Regions from separate parts of the Gluconobacter sp. Dm-44 genome, predicted to be linked through region 2. Evidence: predicted binding sites of a transcription regulator. Region 2 holds the regulator's gene; the other holds the start of a gene.
What was found. The regulator HrcA, encoded in region 2, represses chaperone genes, less so after heat shock. The targets are predictions, from matches to a motif close to GTTNGCACTCNCNNNNNGNGAGTGCNAAC.

Region 1 (8,754 bases), on a different contig from region 2:
GACGATAGCGAAACCGCGTTTCATCCATGTTGAAAGATAGGTGCTGTTGCGATCGTTATAGGGATTGAGGGAGGGCGCGCAGCTATCGTCCACGCCGACAGTGCCGTGTGCCCAGGCGACGATCGGCCAGCCGCCTTTTGGCGCAGGGCCGGGGGGAAGGATGATTTCGGCCGTGACGGGAACGAGGCCCTTGCCGGTAATGCCGTTCGTCGAAAGATAAGTGATGCGCAGGGCGCGCCCGGCGTCTGGAAGGCTGAGCGCTGCGGCCAGCGGCGCCGAGGTTGTGATGGTTCCGGGTTTTTGAGCGCCGGATGGGGCTGCGGCCTGTGCCGCGCTGAAACAAAGGGCGGTGCTGGCGAGAAGGGGGGCGAATTTGCGCAGGAGAGGCAGGGGCATGGAAGATCCTAAGTCGGTCTTGGGCCGGTCTGGCGTTGCAAGCGAGACTGACGGCATGGTCCTTAACGTCAAGTGAATTTAAAATGGCTTTATGTAAGAGACGGCGCCTGAAGTGATGCGGGACGATCAATCGTCCTGCGCGAGGCGGCGGTCAGCGGCCTTGTCGATCCGTTCACGCTCTTCTGCCGTCAGCAGGCCGCGTTCGTATTCCTGTGTGGCGCGGGCCTTGGCGTTGCTGGCGCGAGCGCGGGTATCGATCGGATAGGCGCGTTTTTCAGGCAGGGCGAAGGCGCTGTCGGGGAGGTTGTCGCGCTCTTCCTGTGTCAGATGGCTCATGGCCCTGTTCTTTCGGAAAATGGAACGTGAGGCGTAAACGCATCCGCGGGCGGAAAGTCCCGAAAGAACATTGTTCAATGATGCCCGAAGCCGTTACATGCTCGGGGCCTAAACTGTCTGATGGACAAGGGCGGCCGGACAGGAAGTGAGGATAGTGTGGCGAAGCGGGATCTGAGGGAGGAAGAAGCGACGCTGTGGCGGATGGTTGTCCGCGATATCAAGCCGTTGCGGTCTCCGCGCTCCCCGCGTCGTCTGGCGCCTGCGGTCAAGGTCGAGCCTCCTGCGTCCATATCGGAGGCACCGCGCTCCATGCCTGCCGTGACGGGACGCTCTTTCCTGCCTGTACAGTCTGAGAAGCCGAAACCGCGTCCTGCGGAGCTTTCAGTGGGTGTTCGCGCGCCGGGCTTGGATGATACGAGCTGGAAACGTCTGTCACGCGGGCAGATGAAGGTGGATGCGCGGCTCGATCTGCATGGTTATGTCGTGCAGGAGGCCTTCGAGCGGCTGTATGACTTCATGCAGCGCGCGCGAGTGCGGAATTGGCGCTGCGTAGAGGTGGTGACGGGGCTTGGAAGTGGACAGACCAGCGGGCTGATCCGTCGTGAACTGCCAATGTGGCTTCAGCGCGGTGACCTGCGGTCGATGGTTCTGGCGGTTGTGCATCCCCATGCGGCCAATCACGGATCGGTCCGGATTCTGCTGAAAACGCGCCGTCGCTGATGCTGTCAGAGGTGGCGGGTTTCCTGTCCCTCGCGCCAGCGCGGTGTATTGACGGAGAGCCAGCGGCGCAGGGCCAGCGTGGCGCCCAGATCGGGAACGGCACGTGAGAGAAACGGGGCCGCGTTGTCGCCCGTGACCAGCTTGAAATGATGCGTCTCGGCCCAGCGCCTCACACCGGCATCCGCCGTGGCAGCCGTGCAGGCGCGGTTCCATTGCGCGACGATCTCAGGCGGAGTCAGCATAGGGAGGGCAATGGCCATGGCCGTATCTGCCGCGGCGGAGACGGCCTGCCACGCGTGATAGAACGGCCCTTCGGGCGCGCGATGCCTCGCCTGCTGATAGGCTTCCATGAAAATGGGGATGGTCGTCGAATGCGTATCGGTCAGGTCGCCGGTGTAATAGATCGCGCTCGTGCCCTCGGGCAGGTTGGCGAGGACGTCATCAAGCGGTCGGTCGAGCGTGTAAGGAGAAATCTGCACGGCATCGACGGTGCCTTCGTGCAGGGCGGTCAGGGCGTTTGACGAATCCACATAACCGGGCACGGGAATGGGGCGCAGGCCGAGAAGCGAGAGGCCCATCAGGGCATTCAGTTCCGGGCCGCCAATGCGGGAGACGGCAAGGCGGACAGGATGATCGTGGAAGAAACCCGTCAGGCGGCTGCGCAAGGTCTTGTGCAGTTCGGCGCGGGCGATGACGACGGTCGTGGTGGAAGCCACCAGAACCGGGGTCCAGCGTCCGAAATCGTAATGGACGCGGGAATCGCCTGTCAGGGATGCCAGAAGTGTGGCGCCGGGAAAGGCCAGCGCCGTATTGCCGTCAGGCGCGCTGTTGGCGTCGAACAGGTTTGCGGCGCGAACGCCGTCCTGTCCGATATCGGGGGTCAGTTCGAGAGGCGTCGCCAGATCCAGTGTGTGGGAAATGGCGCCACTTGCCAGTTCTGCGAACTGGCCGGGGATGGAGGCGAGCGTGCCGCCCAGAAGGAGCTGAACATCCGTCAGAGTCCCGGCGCGGGCCGGGGTGTTCAGGAAGGGAGCGGTTCCGCCAAGGGCCGCCAGCCCTTTCAGGGCGGCACGTCGGGTCAGTCTCACGGCCAGCGGACTTCCGGCGGCATGCTCATGAGGATGGCTTCGGTGTTGCCCCCTGTCTTGAGACCGAACAGCGTGCCACGGTCATGCAGCAGGTTGAACTCCACATACCGGCCACGGCGGATGAGCTGGGCATCGCGGTCCGCTTCGGTCCATGGGGTGAACATCCGGCGGCGCACGACAGCGGGGTAGGCATCATGGAAGGCCATGCCGACATCCTTCGTGAAGGCGAAGTCCTGATCCACATTTCCGGTAGAGAACTGATCGTAGAAAATACCGCCCAGACCGCGTGGTTCGTTGCGGTGGGACAGATGGAAGTAGCGGTCGCACCATTCCTTGAAGCGGGGGTAATGCTCCGGATTGTGCCGGTTGCAGGCATCTTCGAACGATTTGTGGAAATAGTCCGCGTCCGACCGCGCTTCTGCGGTGTCGGGGAACATGGGCGTGATGTCCCCGCCGCCGCCGAACCAGCCCTTCGTCGTGATGATCATGCGCGTGTTGAAATGCGCGGCACTGACATGCGGATTGCACGGATGGGCGACGAGGGAGACGCCGGTTGCAAAGAAACGCGGGTCTTCTTCGGCCCCCTGAATGTTTTTGCGGAATTCGGGGGAGAACTCGCCCCAGACGGTCGAGACATTGACACCGACTTTCTCGAACACGCGGCCGCGCATGACGGACATGACACCTGAACCGCCTTCGGGGCGGCTCCAAGCCGTGCGTTCGAAACGGCCGGGGGCAGTGCGGTCGCGCAGGACCTGCGACCCCCCTTCGGCGGCCTCGTCTTCGAGTTTTTCGTAGGACGCGCAGATGCGGTCACGGAGGGTTTCGAACCAGGCTTTGGCGTCCTGCTTGAGGGCGTCGTGAGGTACGTCTGGACGAACGGTTTCGGCGAAACCGGGGCTGATCTGGTCCATTTTTTCTTCCCCCGTCTATACAGGACAAAACTTCGTTACGCGCAGTGTCCTAGCAAATCGTGCCGTCGTCGAACAGTTGGCTGATGCATGACTGACGCTCATTGGTGGCGGCCATCCGTGGCGGGACGATGGCGCAAAGACATTTTCATTTCGTAAAAGCGCTGGGTTTTGTGAAAATATTTTGCTGAACGCGGGAAAGGAGCGTGTGCGGCGTGCGAGGGTTGCGCGCCGGGCGTTCTCGTGGTCCAGAACGGGCGAGCGGACCAAACAACAGTCAGGAACAGACATGTCTTCGGAACAGGAAATCCAGCCCGTCATCGGTGTGATCGGTGGTTCGGGACTGTACGATATCGACGGACTCGAAAACAAGGAATGGCGCAAGGTCGAAACGCCTTGGGGTGAGCCGTCCGATGAACTGCTGTTCGGGACGTTCGAGGGCGTGCAGTGCGTGTTTCTGCCGCGTCATGGACGGGGCCATCCCATTCCGCCGTCGCGCCTGAATTTCCGCGCCAATATTGATGCGCTCAAGCGTGTGGGGGTGACAGATATTCTGTCGCTTTCGGCTGTGGGGTCGCTCAAGGAAGAATTGCCGCCGGGGCATTTCGTGCTGGTGGACCAGTTCATCGACCGCAGCTTTGCGCGTGAGAAGAGCTTCTTCGACACGGGCTGTGTGGCGCATGTTGGCATGGCGGACCCGGTTTCGGCGCGCGTGCTGGATGTGGTGCAGGGTGAAGCGGCTTCACTCGGTATTCCGTTCACGCGGGGCGGAACATATCTGGTGATGGAAGGTCCGCAGTTCTCCACGCGCGCAGAGAGCGAGCTCTACCGGTCCTGGGGCTGTTCGGTAGTCGGTATGACGAACATGCCGGAAGCCAAACTCGCACGCGAGGCGGAGATGAACTACGCGACCGTTGCGATGGTCACGGATTTCGACTGCTGGCACAGCGAGCATGACAGCGTGACGGTCGAGGCTGTCGTGAAGGTCATGACGGGCAATGCGGAGAATGCGCGTCGCCTTGTGAAGGCTGTCATTCCGGTGCTGGGCAGGAAGCGCCCGGTCGATGCCAGTGCCGAGCGTGCTCTTGATCATGCGATCATCACGGCTCCGGCTGCACGTGACCCGAAGTTGGTGGCCAAGCTCGATGCTGTGGCCGGACGTGTTCTGAAACAGGGCTGAGGCTCTGCTGAACGCCGCGCCTGCGTAAAACGGGCGCGGCGGATATCATTGATCAGTCGAAATTATGGTTCGGATCTGCGTTCAGGTCGATGCCTGCCCGTGCATCATCAATTTCCACGCCGTCCAGTTCCACCGGCGGCAGGTCCTTAACCGGAGTGCCCTGCGGCACTCCCTTGATTGCGATCAGGTCGGCGGCTTTTTCGAGATAGCCTTCTGGACCACAGTCCGGCTTGCCATCGGCTTCCCACAGAAGACGCGCTTCGTGACGGATCGCGGCGTCGTGCTTGGGGTCGTCTTTGAGCGGATTGGTGCTCATCTTGAAACTCCTGTCTGATCCGGTGCGGTATTCGCCGGGATTGTTATCAGTATAGACCCCTTCCACGGTTTTGCGACAGTCTGTGTCACCGTGTCGGGAGAGTGCTTCAGGCGAGATGTGTTTTCAGAAAATCGACGCTGCGGGACCAGGCGAGATCGCGGGCGTCACGGTTGAAGCTCGGGCGTTCGGGGCAGCCGAAACCGTGACCGGCGTCGTCATAGACATATTCCTCGACCTCGGGGCGGGCGTCGCGGATCTTCTGGATTTCGGTGTGGGGGATGGAGGAATCCTCGCCGCCGAAATGCAGTTCGACGGGACAATGCGGCGCGGTATCGACATGGTTGCCGATGCTGCCGCCATACCAGCTGACGGCGGCGTCCACGTTATGGGTCTGGGTCGCTGTCAGCCATGCAAGCAGACCGCCCCAGCAGAAGCCGATGATACCGACTTTCCTGTGTCCGGCATCACGCAGGACCTTCGCGCAGGCAGCAATATCGGCAAGCGTCTTGTCGGACGGAATCTGGCTGCGAAGTTCGAGGCCTTCTGTCACGCCAGCCTGTGAGTAGGGCAGGACGATATCGGCTTTCGCGCGGTCGAAGACGGCGGGCGCAATGACGTGGAAGCCTTCTGCGGCGAAGTCGTTGCAGATACTGCGGATATGGTCGGTCAGGCCGAAAATTTCCTGCACGACGATGAGGGCGAGGGGCGACTCCGCCGAGCCGGATTCCCACGCGCCGAAGCTGTGTCCATCTGAAGCTGCCAGCTTGACCATCTGGCCTGATGCGGGGGTTTTCTTGTCCGATGGGCTGTGTTTCATGTCTGTCTATCCAGTTTTGTCATGCCCGAAAGGCCATGAATCATGAGCGACGTCATCAATCTCCGCCGGGAACGCAAACGCCGCAAGGGCGTTGAGGATGCCAAGGTTGCGGATGCCAATCGTCGTTTGTATGGACGGACCAAGGGCCAGAAACTGACGGAAAACATGGAAAAACAGCGGCTGAAAAGCCAGCTTGACGGGCGGAAACTTTCTTCTGATCCGTCTGGGAACGACAGCGAGAAACCTTGACGGAAACGGGTTGGGCGCCTATGTCATTGGCACTCTCCATACGAGAGTGCCAAATGCACTGCAGTCATTGAGTGCAGCAACCCGGTCATGCTGCTTTTTACAAGGGTGTGACCAATAATGGAGCGATCCATGACGAAGTTTCGTCCCCTTCACGACCGCGTGGTGGTCCGTCGCCTGACGGGCGAAGAGAAGACCGCCGGCGGCATCATCATTCCTGACACCGCCAAGGACAAGCCGACCGAAGGCGAAGTTGTTTCCGTCGGCCCGGGTGCCCGCAACGAGCAGGGCCAGATCGTGGCTCTGGACGTCAAGGCTGGTGACAAGGTGCTGTTCGGCAAGTGGTCCGGCACCGAGGTCAAGATCGACGGCGAAGAGCTGCTGATCATGAAAGAGAGCGACATCATGGGTGTGATCGGCTGATCAGCCGTCCCCGTTTCCTCTCGTAAAAACCTCATTCAGGAGTAAGAATTATGGCTGCCAAGGACGTAAAGTTCGGCGCTGATGCCCGCGAGCGTATGCTGCGTGGCGTTGATATCCTCGCAAATGCCGTCAAGGTCACGCTCGGCCCGAAGGGTCGTAACGTTGTTCTCGACAAGAGCTTTGGCGCACCGCGCATCACCAAGGACGGTGTGTCGGTTGCCAAGGAAATCGAACTGGCTGACAAGTTCGAGAACATGGGCGCCCAGATGGTCCGCGAAGTCGCGTCCAAGACGAACGACATCGCAGGCGACGGCACCACGACCGCAACCGTGCTGGCTCAGGCCATCATCCGTGAGGGTGCCAAGGCTGTTGCTGCTGGCATGAACCCGATGGATCTCAAGCGCGGCATCGACAAGGCTGTCGGCGTTGTCGTTGAAGAGCTGAAGAACAACACCAAGAAGATCACGTCTCCAGAAGAGATCGCTCAGGTCGGAACGATTTCCGCCAACGGCGAGACCGAAATCGGCGAGATGATCGCTTCTGCCATGCAGAAGGTTGGTTCCGAAGGCGTCATCACGGTTGAAGAAGCCAAGGGCCTGCACACGGAACTCGACGTTGTCGAGGGCATGCAGTTCGACCGCGGCTACATCTCCCCGTACTTCGTGACGAACCCGGAGAAGATGACGGCTGATCTCGACAGCCCGTACATCCTGATCCACGAAAAGAAGCTCTCCTCGCTTCAGCCGATGTTGCCGCTTCTCGAAAGCGTTGTGCAGTCCGGCCGTCCGCTGGTGATCATCGCCGAAGACGTCGATGGTGAAGCCCTTGCCACGCTGGTCGTGAACAAGCTGCGTGGTGGCCTGAAGATCGCTGCCGTCAAGGCTCCGGGATTCGGTGACCGTCGCAAGGCCATGCTGGAAGACATCGCCATTCTGACGGGCGGTCAGGTGATTTCCGAAGACATCGGGATCAAGCTGGAATCCGTCACGCTCGAAATGCTGGGTCGCGCCAAGAAGATCCACATCGAGAAGGAAAACACCACGATCGTCGAAGGCGCTGGTAACAGCGACGACATCAAGGGGCGTTGCAACCAGATCCGCGCGCAGATCGAGGAAACGACGTCCGACTACGACCGCGAGAAGCTCCAGGAGCGTTTGGCGAAGCTGGCCGGTGGCGTTGCCGTCATCCGCGTCGGTGGCAGCACCGAGGTCGAGGTGAAGGAGCGCAAGGATCGCGTTGACGACGCCCTGCATGCAACCCGCGCCGCTGTTGAAGAAGGCATCGTTCCGGGTGGTGGTACGGCTCTGGCCCGCGCATCCTCCGCTCTGAAGGGTCTGACCTTCGACAACGACGACCAGCGCGTCGGTGGCGAGATCGTCCGTAAGGCTCTGCAGGCTCCGCTGCGCCAGATCGCCTTCAACGCTGGTGAAGACGGTGCAGTCATCGCAGGCAAGGTGCTTGAGAACGACGGTTATGTCTTCGGTTTCGACGCTCAGAAGGGTGAGTACAAGGATCTGGTCGCGGCCGGTATCATCGACCCGACCAAGGTTGTGCGTACGGCCCTGCAGGATGCCGCTTCGGTCGGCGGTCTGCTGATCACGACGGAAGCCATGGTTGCTGAACGCCCTGAGAAGAAGGCTCCGGCCGGCGCTCCGGGTGGCATGGGCGGCATGGGCGATATGGACTTCTAATCGAAGTCCGGTCCGTCTCTCGCCTCTTTTACGAAAGAGGCGAGATGCCAGATCTGTTGCAAAAAAGCCTCTGGCCTTCGGGTCAGGGGCTTTTTAAATTTCAGTTTAATTACTGAATCCAAACCAAAACCCTGGCTGGGTATAACCGTTGCATTTATCACACATGTTGCATTCAAGTGTCCTCTGAAGACATGGCTGGTATGTATTTTTCGTGACAGTCACGCTCTGAGATCTTTAGACAGGGAACAACATTCTTCTGAAGGATTTTGTTCTTTGATGAGCACATCTCGTCGCCACCTGTTGCTGTGTGCATCAATTCTCGGAGTTGGGACCCTGTCAGGAACGGCTTTCGCCGCTTCTACGACACAGCCGGAACACCGTTCCCACAAGGCTGTGCATCACAAGACAGCCGCTTCGACGACTACTTCCAAGGCCGTAAAGCCTGCTGTGGCCGCTCCAGTTACTGCACCGTCCGTTGCCGTACCCGTTGCTTCCACGCGGAAAGCAAAAGCCATATTTGCACCTGCTGCTGTCGAAGGCGGTAGTGAAAGCATGGTGGTTACGGGCTCTGCACTGCGCTCGTCCAACAACCAGAATGCGAACCCCGTCCAGATCGTGACGTCCAAGCAG
Region 2 (8,754 bases):
AGGATGGTCGCCGCCACGATTTCCATCAGCCCCTTGCACTGCAACAGGGAGCCGATGCCCAGCGCCTGACGGTTCGTCAGGCCCGGAGCAGGCGGGAAAATCCAGACGGCAAGGATTTTCGTGACGATCGCAATGACGACCAGCAGCAGGGATGCCAGAACGGACGGCCAGGTCAGCGCATCGCCGTCGATCCGCAATCCGCTATGGCCAAAGAACATCGGGGCCAGCCAGATCAGCGAGAACGTCCCCACGGCCTCGACCGGCAGGCGACGGACCCAGCGCGGTGGCATGAGCGCGCCTGCGAAATAGGCGCCGATCAGTTCGTGCAGCCCCAGTTCGTGGCTCGCCCAGGACCCGGCGGCCAGATAGGCCGGAACAGCGGCCCAGATGATCCAGATCGGCGGGTTTTTCAGGTTCCGCGTGGCCCAGCTGCTGAGGAGCGCCATGCCGACCAGAAGCAGGACGGCCAGTCCTTCAAATCCGGTCCAGCCATGCAGCGCATCCGATCCGCGTGCCGCGAACTGGAGGATGGCCAGCCCGATCCAGAGGGCCGCATCGTCCACGACTGCGAGTTTGAGAGCAAGCTGTCCGACGGGGCGGTACACAGGCTCCAGTTCACGCACGATCCCGATCAGAACCGGCAGCGCACTGACGGAAATGCACAGCCCGATCGACATGGCGCCGATCCAGCTATTGCCCTGCGGGGCCTGCCAGCCATGCAGCGGCAGGAAGAACAGCTTGACCAGAATGGTCCCGATGACGAACGGAACGCCCAGCGCTACGAGCGCTCCGCCCAGCAGGCGACCCAGCGTCGGGGAGGGGAGGTTTTCGGCTTCGGGAGAATGGGTGGGGTTCTGCCACATTTCCAGCCCGGCGGTGAACGCCAGAACCAGAACGGCCAGCCAGCCGATATAATCGCCGTAAAGCGAGGGAATACCGACTTTTGATGCTGGAAAATGCAGGACCGCCAGAACAATGCCCACCAGAATGGGCAGGATGGCAATGGGAATGGAACGCCTGAGCAGTTGCCACAGTCCCCACGGAACGAGGACAAATATAAATGCATCCGCAAACAGTGCTGTCACATTCCCCATGACGATCCCTTTTTTGTTTCAGGTCCGGTCAGGGTAACATGGATCAAAAAAATTAGGGTAATTTTTTATTTCCATGTAATAAATAATTCTATGTTTCTATTTTCAAAGAACTGTTTTTGAAAGGAATGAAAACCCGGAATTTTCTTTTGGAAAAGACCGGGTTTTTCCAGTCATCAGGCGATAAAATTCTTCAGGAATTGCTCCAGCGCCCGGCCGCGATGACTGATGGCATTTTTCTCGGCTTCGGTCATTTCCGCAAAAGTCCGGCTTCCGCCTTCCGGCACGAACATCGGATCATAACCGTGTCCATGATTGCCGCGTGGGGGCCAGATGACCGTGCCGTGACATTCGCCCTGCACAGTCCGCGTTTCGCCATCCGGCCATGCCAGACACAGGGCCGCGACGAAAAAGGCCCGGTGATCGGCACTGTCGCCCATTTCCCGATGCACGCGGTTCATTGCGATCTGCATGTCTTTGGTCGGGCCGCCCCAGCGCGCGGAATAGACGCCGGGCCGGTTGTCCAGCGCCGCGACGCAGAAACCGGAATCATCGGCCAGCGCGGGCAGTCCGGAAGCCCGGGCTGCGGCCAGAGCCTTGATGGCGGCGTTGCCAGTGAAGGTCTCTTCCGTCTCTTCAGGTTCCGGGAGATTCAGTTCGGCGGCTGAGATGACGGTGATCCCGCTCTCGGCCAGCAGGGTGGAAAATTCGCGCAGCTTGCCGGCATTATGGCTGGCCAGAACGATTTTTGAGCCTCGGGACAGTGTCCGCATCATGCAGTCTCCAGGACGTGATTTTGGGCGTCGAACAGTCGGGCTGTGCCGAGCTTTGCCAGTCGGAGGAGTTCGAAAAATTCGCTCTCCTGAAACGGCTTGTCCTCGGCGGTCCCCTGAATTTCGATGATGCCACCATCCGCCGTCAGGACGAAATTCGTATCAGCCTGCGCGTTGCTGTCTTCGATATAGTCCAGATCCAGCACGGCTCCCGCCTCTGTCAGCCCGCATGAGACTGCTGCGACCTGAGCCGTGAGCGCCTGTGAGCGCTTGATTGTCTTCAGCGCGATCGCTAGTGCCACCCAAGCCCCCGTGATGGAGGCGCAGCGCGTGCCGCCATCCGCGTTCAGGACGTCGCAGTCGAGCGTGATGGTTCGCTCTCCCAGCTTTTTCAGATCCACACAGGCCCGGAGCGACCGGGCAATCAGTCGCTGGATTTCCTGCGTCCGGCCGGACTGCTTGCCTTTGGCCGCTTCGCGCTGGCCGCGATGATGCGTCGCCCGGGGGAGCATTCCGTATTCGGCCGTGATCCAGCCCTGTCCCCTGTTGCGCAGAAACGCCGGAACACGCTCCTCGACCGTGGCCGTGCACAGGACTTCCGTGCCGCCCACGCGGATGAGCGCGGAGCCTTCGGCATGGCGGGCAAAGCCTGTTTCGATTGAAACAATGCGGTTTTCGTCCGGCGCACGCCCGGAGGGACGCTTGCGTGCGGTGTCAGTCATGTCAAAAAAGATCCTGTGGAAGAATATGTCCCGCCTCTAGCGCGTTTGACGCAGACCCATCCAGCCCCGACAGTGGGTTTACCATGATGCGACCACAGCCTCCCCTGTTCCGCCCTTCCATCCCGATGCCGCACGGTCTGGGAGATCGTGAAGCCGCGATTTTGCGCGAAATCGTTGAGGAATATGTCGAAACGGGGGAGCCTATCGGCAGCCAGACGCTGGCCCAGCGCCTGCAACCGGCGCTGTCTTCGGCCACGATCCGCAATGTCATGGCGGATCTGGCGCGGGCCGGGCTACTGTTCAGCCCGCATGTCTCAGCCGGGCGTCTGCCGACCGAAAAGGGCGTGCGTCTGTTTGTGGATGGCCTGCTCCAGTTTGGCGCGCTGACGGAAGAAGACCGCGCCAGTATTGACAGCCGGCTCGATATTCACGGGCGGTCCTATCAGGACATTTTGTCTGAAGCGTCGTCCCTGCTGTCGGGTCTGTCTTCCGCTGCCGGGCTGGTGCTTGCGCCGAAATCGGATGCCGCGCTCAAGCACATCGAGTTCGTAGCACTTGGTCCGGGGCGGGTTCTGGTCATTCTGGTGGGTTCGGACGGGCAGGTTGAGAACCGCATCATCGAGACCCCGCCCGGCGTGCCGCCTTCCGCTCTTGTCGAGGCCGGGAACTACCTGAATGCCCGTCTTGGTGACCTAACGCTCGGTACGCTGCGCGAGCGGGTCCGAGGCGAAATGGATGCCAGCCGCCATGAACTCGACGCCCTGACAGCCAGTGTGATCGAAAGCGGTCTTGCGACATGGGACGCCGACGGGGGGACGCTGTTCGTGAAAGGGCAGGGGAAGCTGCTGGCCGACATCACGGAAATCGAGCGCCTGACGACGATCCGTATGCTGTTCGACCATCTGGAGACGCAGGAGACCATGCTTCAGCTGCTGCAACTGGCCGATGCGTCCGAAGGGGTGCGGATTTATATCGGGCGTGAAAGCGGCATGTTCGGGATGTCGGGCGTGTCCATGATCGTGGCGCCTGCCCGCAACGAGGCCCAGAAAATCGTGGGGGCGATTGGCGTGATCGGCCCGACCCGTCTGAATTACGGGCGGATCGTGCCTGTTGTGGATTACACCGCACGGATGGTTGGCCGTTTGCTTGGCTGAAGGCTGCTGAACGTTTCGGGAGGATGGTCCCGGGGTTACGCCTCTTTCATGAAATGACCTTTTTAGACGGGGCGACGAAAGGGGCGGAATAATGCTATGCAGGGGGCATGACGCGACGCTCTCTCCGCTCCCGTAACCCTCAAGGTCCGGGCGCCACGCCACCACGCCCTCCCCGTTTCCGCCGCTACCGGCAGTCCCTGGCGATCATCGCCGGTGTGGGGCTTGTGGGTGTGGCTGGGGCAGGCGTTCTGGGCTGGACGACCTATGCCAAGCTGGTGGCGGATCTGCCCAGCGTGGACAGCCTGCGCGCCTATCAGCCGCCGACCGTCAGCCGCATCTATGCTGCCGATGACCGTCTGATGGCCGAGCTGGCGAACGAACGCCGGATCTTCGTGCCGATCAACGCCATCCCCGAGCGCGTGAAGAATGCCTTCATCGCCACGGAAGACCATAATTTCTACACGCATGGCGGCGTGGATTTCATGGCGATCGGCCGTGCGGGCCTGACGGACATTTTCGCGCGTCATGGCCGCCGTCCGCTGGGTGCTTCGACCATCACCCAGCAGGTGGCGAAGGTCATGCTGCTCAACAGCAACGTCGTGAGCCTTGATCGCAAGATCAAGGAAGCCCTGCTTGCCATAAAAATGGAGCAGGTGCTGTCCAAGGACAAGATTCTCGAAATCTACCTGAATGGCATCTATCTCGGGAACGGCGCTTATGGTGTCGCCGCGGCCGCGCAGAGCTATTTCAACAAGCCGCTCGACCAGCTTGATGATGCCGAAGCCGCCTCGCTGGCAGCCCTTCCCAAATCGCCCACGAACTACAACCCGTTCCTGCATCCGCAGGCCGCGATGGGCCGCCGTAACCTTGTGCTGGACCTGATGGTCGAGGCAGGCGTTCTGACGCGTGAGCAGGCCGATCAGGAAAAGCAGGAGCCGCTGGTCCCGCAGCAGAAGCAGCGTTTTGGGCCTTTGCCGGATTCCGAATGGTTCGGAGAGGAGGTCCGTCGTCAGTTGATCGCCCAGTATGGTCAGGACCGTGCGGCACAGGGTGGTCTGGAGGTCCATACCAGCTTGGACCAGAACCTTCAGACCACCGAGACGCGCCTGCTGCATGAAGGGCTGATGAATTACGACCGCGCCCATAGTGGCTGGCGGGGGCCGTTGCGGACCCTGTCGGACATTCAGGACGATAGCTGGGAAAGCGCGCTCGATCATGTCACGCCGCCCGGCGGGATGCTGCGCGAGTGGCGTCTGGCGGTCGTGTTGCCGGGTGGCACGCATGTCGGCTGGATCGAGGAAGGCAGCCCCCGCAAAGGCGCGCTTCTTGCGACCGACATCGGCTGGGCGCGGCGGGCGCATCCGCTGCGTGCCGGGGACGTCATCATGATCGAACCGCAGGAAGGCGGTTCGGCGGCCTTGCGCCAGATTCCGCAGGTCGAAGGCGCGGCTGTGACGCTGGATGTGCATACGGGCCGCGTTCTGGCGATGGTCGGCGGCTGGTCGTTCCATGAAAGCCAGTTCAACCGGGCCACGCAGGCGCTGCGTCAGCCGGGGTCGTCGTTCAAGCCTTTCGTCTATCTGGCCGCGATGGAACAGGGGATTTCCCCGTCCGAGCGTTTCGACGATTCGCCCATTTCCTATGGCGACTGGCATCCGCAGAACTACGAACATGACAACTGGGGTCCGACGACGCTGCATGACGCGCTGCGCGAAAGCCGCAACCTCGTCACGATCCGTGTCGCCGCCCATCTCGGCATGAAAGCGGTCGCCGATACGGCCATCCGCGCCGGGCTTGTGGCGCAGATGCCGCATGTTCTGCCCGCAGCACTAGGCGCCGTCGAAACCACCGTCATGCGCGAGGCTGCGGCCTACGCCACGATCGCCAATGGTGGCCATATTGTCACGCCGACTCTTGTGGACGACATTCAGGACCGCTCCGGGAGCGTGCTGTGGCAGGCGGGGGGGCTGAAGCTCGGCACCGCCATGCAGGCTCCGCCCAGCGAACAGCCTGCTCCCACGGACGGCGCCCCGACCGACGGGACGACGGCACCTGCCGTGCCCGTTCCCGCCCCGGCCATGCCCGTACCCGGCAGCGTGTCCGTTCCCTCCCTGACCGACACGCGCCCGACGCTGGCCAGCGAGCAGAGCACGTTCCAGATCGTGAAAATGATGCAGGACGTGATCGCCCGGGGCACCGGCCGTATGGCGGGTGTCGGTATCGACCGTCCCATCGCGGGCAAGACCGGGACCAGTCAGGACTTCCATGACGCGTGGTTTGCCGGGTTCTCCCCCGATATCGTCACGGTGGTCTGGGTCGGTTTCGATACACCCCAGACGCTGGGTCGCAATTCGGATGGCGGCCGCATTGCCGGGCCGATCTGGAACAAGATCATGAAGGTCGCTCTGGCCAGCCGTCCGAAGCTCGACTTCCGCGTGCCAGACGGTATTACGCTGGCCAGCTACGACACAGGACGTATTTCGGCCGTCGATGGCTTCAAGACCGATCAGGTTCCGGGTGCGTCCGTTGAGCTGCATGGCTTCGGCGCGGGGACCGAGGCTCTGACCGCTGCCGATACAGGCGCGGACAGCGTGATTTCGGATTCCGAAAGTGGCATGGCCCAGATGCCGGATCAGCCGGGAGGCGGCACAGCCGGAACCGGGTCGTCCGCAGCGCCGGGACAGGTCCAGAAACCTGCTCCGTCCGATGGTGACATCGGCGTGGGCGGCCTATACTAAGGCCACCAGAACAGACCCCCCTTATGAGTGGAGGACACTATGTCGGCCGAAACCGAGGCCCTTTCCGTCCAGATCAAGCAGTCGGTGGCACTGCTGAGGAGGCATCTTTGACTGGGATGTCGCAACAACACGCCTCGCGGAACTGAACCACCGCGTTGAAGACCCTGACCTGTGGAACGATGCAGACGCTGCCCAGAAGCTGATGCGCGAGCGCACGACGCTTGCCAACCAGATCGAAGGCGTCCAGCAGATCGAAGCCGAGGTCGAAGGCACGCTCGAACTGGTCGAACTGGCGGAGATGGAAGGGGATGACAGTCTCGTTCAGGATGCCGTTCAGACCCTGCGTGCCATCGCCGAAGACGTCCGCAAGCGCGAAATCGAAAGCCTGCTCTCGGGCGAGGCGGACAGCAATGACTGTTACGTTGAGGTGAATGCGGGCGCCGGTGGTACGGAAGCTCAGGACTGGGCCGAGATGCTCCTGCGCATGTACACGCGCTGGGCCGAGCAGCATGGCTACAAGGTCACGTTCATCGAAGGCAGCGAAGGCGAGCAGGCTGGCATCAAGTCCGCGACCATTCAGGTGAGCGGTGCGAACGCCTATGGCTGGCTCAAGACCGAAGCGGGCGTGCATCGTCTGGTTCGGATCTCGCCGTTCGATGCGGCGGCCCGACGTCAGACGTCGTTCGCGTCTGTGTGGGTCTATCCGGTCGTGGATGATTCGATCGAGATCGAGATCAACGATTCGGATCTGCGCGTTGATACGTTCCGGGCCTCGGGCGCGGGTGGACAGCACGTCAACAAAACGGATTCGGCCATCCGGATCACCCATATCCCGACCGGGATCGTGGTGGCCTGTCAGACCGACCGTTCGCAGCACCGCAACCGCGCCAAGGCAATGGAAATGCTGCGGGCCCGGATGTACGAAGCCGAGTTGCAGAAGCGCGAAGCCGCTGCCGCCCAGACGGAAGCCTCCAAGACCGATATCGGCTGGGGACACCAGATCCGGTCCTACGTTCTGGCGCCCTATCAGCTCGTCAAGGACTTGCGGACGGGTGTGGAGAAGGGAAATCCGGGCGCGGTGCTCGATGGTGCCCTGGACGACTTCATGTCGGCCTCGCTGGCGCAGAGCGTCGGGGCGACCCGGTCGGAGGCTAGCGCCTCGGCCCAGTAAACCCTGTTACGTTTAAGCCCTGTCGGCTTTCAGACGGATTCGCTCAGGCGCTGGAACAGAAAAACTGTTCCGGCGCCTTTTTTCTTGAATCTGTCATAACGCGGTGAAGTGACGTTACGTTCTCAGGATTTCGGGGAATATTTTTATTTGCCCGGACAGGGCGCAAAGCGCAGAATATGTCCACAATATGAAAAAATCGTTTCGATAAGAGCAATCACCGGCTTGACAGCATGGGGGTTAGACTGCCCAATCAGCATATCGGGTATGTTCTCACGGCATATGACGCATTCCTATGCGTCTGCAGCGGGAAAGCCTGATGGCAACACAGAAATCGGGGCACCGCACCCGGCAGATGTGGACCAACGCCGGTGTCAGTGAGGGGTAAGAAGGTTTCGACATGAAGAGCTACGCCGCACAGCAGCGCAAGCCGACAGACTACATTGTCGCGATCGTCGTGGCCGTGCTGGCTATGGGCGCTGTGATCTATGCGCTTATGAGTGGTGCTGTGAGCAAGCTGGTCCAGGAAAAGCCGCCTATCAAGACGGAAGTGATCAAGGAACAGCCCAAGCCACCGCCGCCACCGCCACCGCCGCCGCCGCCGCAGATGGAGCAGCCGCCGCCGCCGTATATTCCGCCGCCGAAGATTTCCGTGCCGCCGCCGCCCAAGGCGATCCAGCGTGTCACTCACGCCAAGCCGCCGCATCCGGTACCGCCCAGCCCGACCCCTTCGCCGGAGCCCGTTCCGTCTCCGCCGCAGGGACCGCCAGCTGACGCAGTGCCAGATCATCAGGCAGGCGCGCGGCCGATCAACGGTGCACAGGCTGTCTATCCGGACGAGGCCATGGAAGAAAACCGCGAAGGTCATGTGACCGCATCGTGTGACATTCTTCCGACAGGCAAGACGGCGAACTGTACCATTACCAGTTCGAGCGGTGGCCATGAGTTCGTGGAAAGTGCGCTCGACTTCCTTCGTCGGGCCCGTTACCAGCCCGCCGTTGTCAATGGCGTTCCGGTAACAGAGCATCACCACGTCCTGCACATCGACTTTACGATGGGCGACGACTGATCTTTCGACTGCCGTCAAACAGAATTGCCCTGTCAGGAT

Region 1: a site for HrcA is predicted at 6,039-6,067, ahead of groES (co-chaperone GroES). Genes of this name have one in related genera too.

The regions. Positions count from the first base shown of each region.
Region 1 is NZ_JAERLZ010000001.1:244,460-253,213, reverse strand. Features, by position in the region: gene JK213_RS01160 (lipase family protein) at 1-396, opposite strand, end outside; gene JK213_RS01155 (hypothetical protein) at 523-732, opposite strand; gene JK213_RS01150 (Smr/MutS family protein) at 889-1,452, shown strand; gene JK213_RS01145 (hypothetical protein) at 1,458-2,540, opposite strand; gene hemF (oxygen-dependent coproporphyrinogen oxidase) at 2,537-3,454, opposite strand; gene JK213_RS01135 (S-methyl-5'-thioadenosine phosphorylase) at 3,741-4,631, shown strand; gene JK213_RS01130 (hypothetical protein) at 4,684-4,947, opposite strand; gene JK213_RS01125 (dienelactone hydrolase family protein) at 5,054-5,764, opposite strand; gene JK213_RS01120 (DUF4169 family protein) at 5,807-6,013, shown strand; gene groES (co-chaperone GroES) at 6,143-6,433, shown strand; gene groL (chaperonin GroEL) at 6,484-8,124, shown strand; gene JK213_RS01105 (TonB-dependent receptor domain-containing protein) at 8,401-8,754, shown strand, end outside.
Region 2 is NZ_JAERLZ010000007.1:109,070-117,823, forward strand. Features, by position in the region: gene JK213_RS09990 (cation:proton antiporter) at 1-1,094, opposite strand, end outside; gene rdgB (RdgB/HAM1 family non-canonical purine NTP pyrophosphatase) at 1,268-1,864, opposite strand; gene rph (ribonuclease PH) at 1,864-2,586, opposite strand; gene hrcA (heat-inducible transcriptional repressor HrcA) at 2,670-3,740, shown strand; gene JK213_RS10010 (penicillin-binding protein 1A) at 3,848-6,478, shown strand; one part of gene prfB (peptide chain release factor 2) at 6,518-6,586, shown strand; one part of gene prfB (peptide chain release factor 2) at 6,588-7,649, shown strand; gene JK213_RS10020 (energy transducer TonB) at 8,047-8,715, shown strand.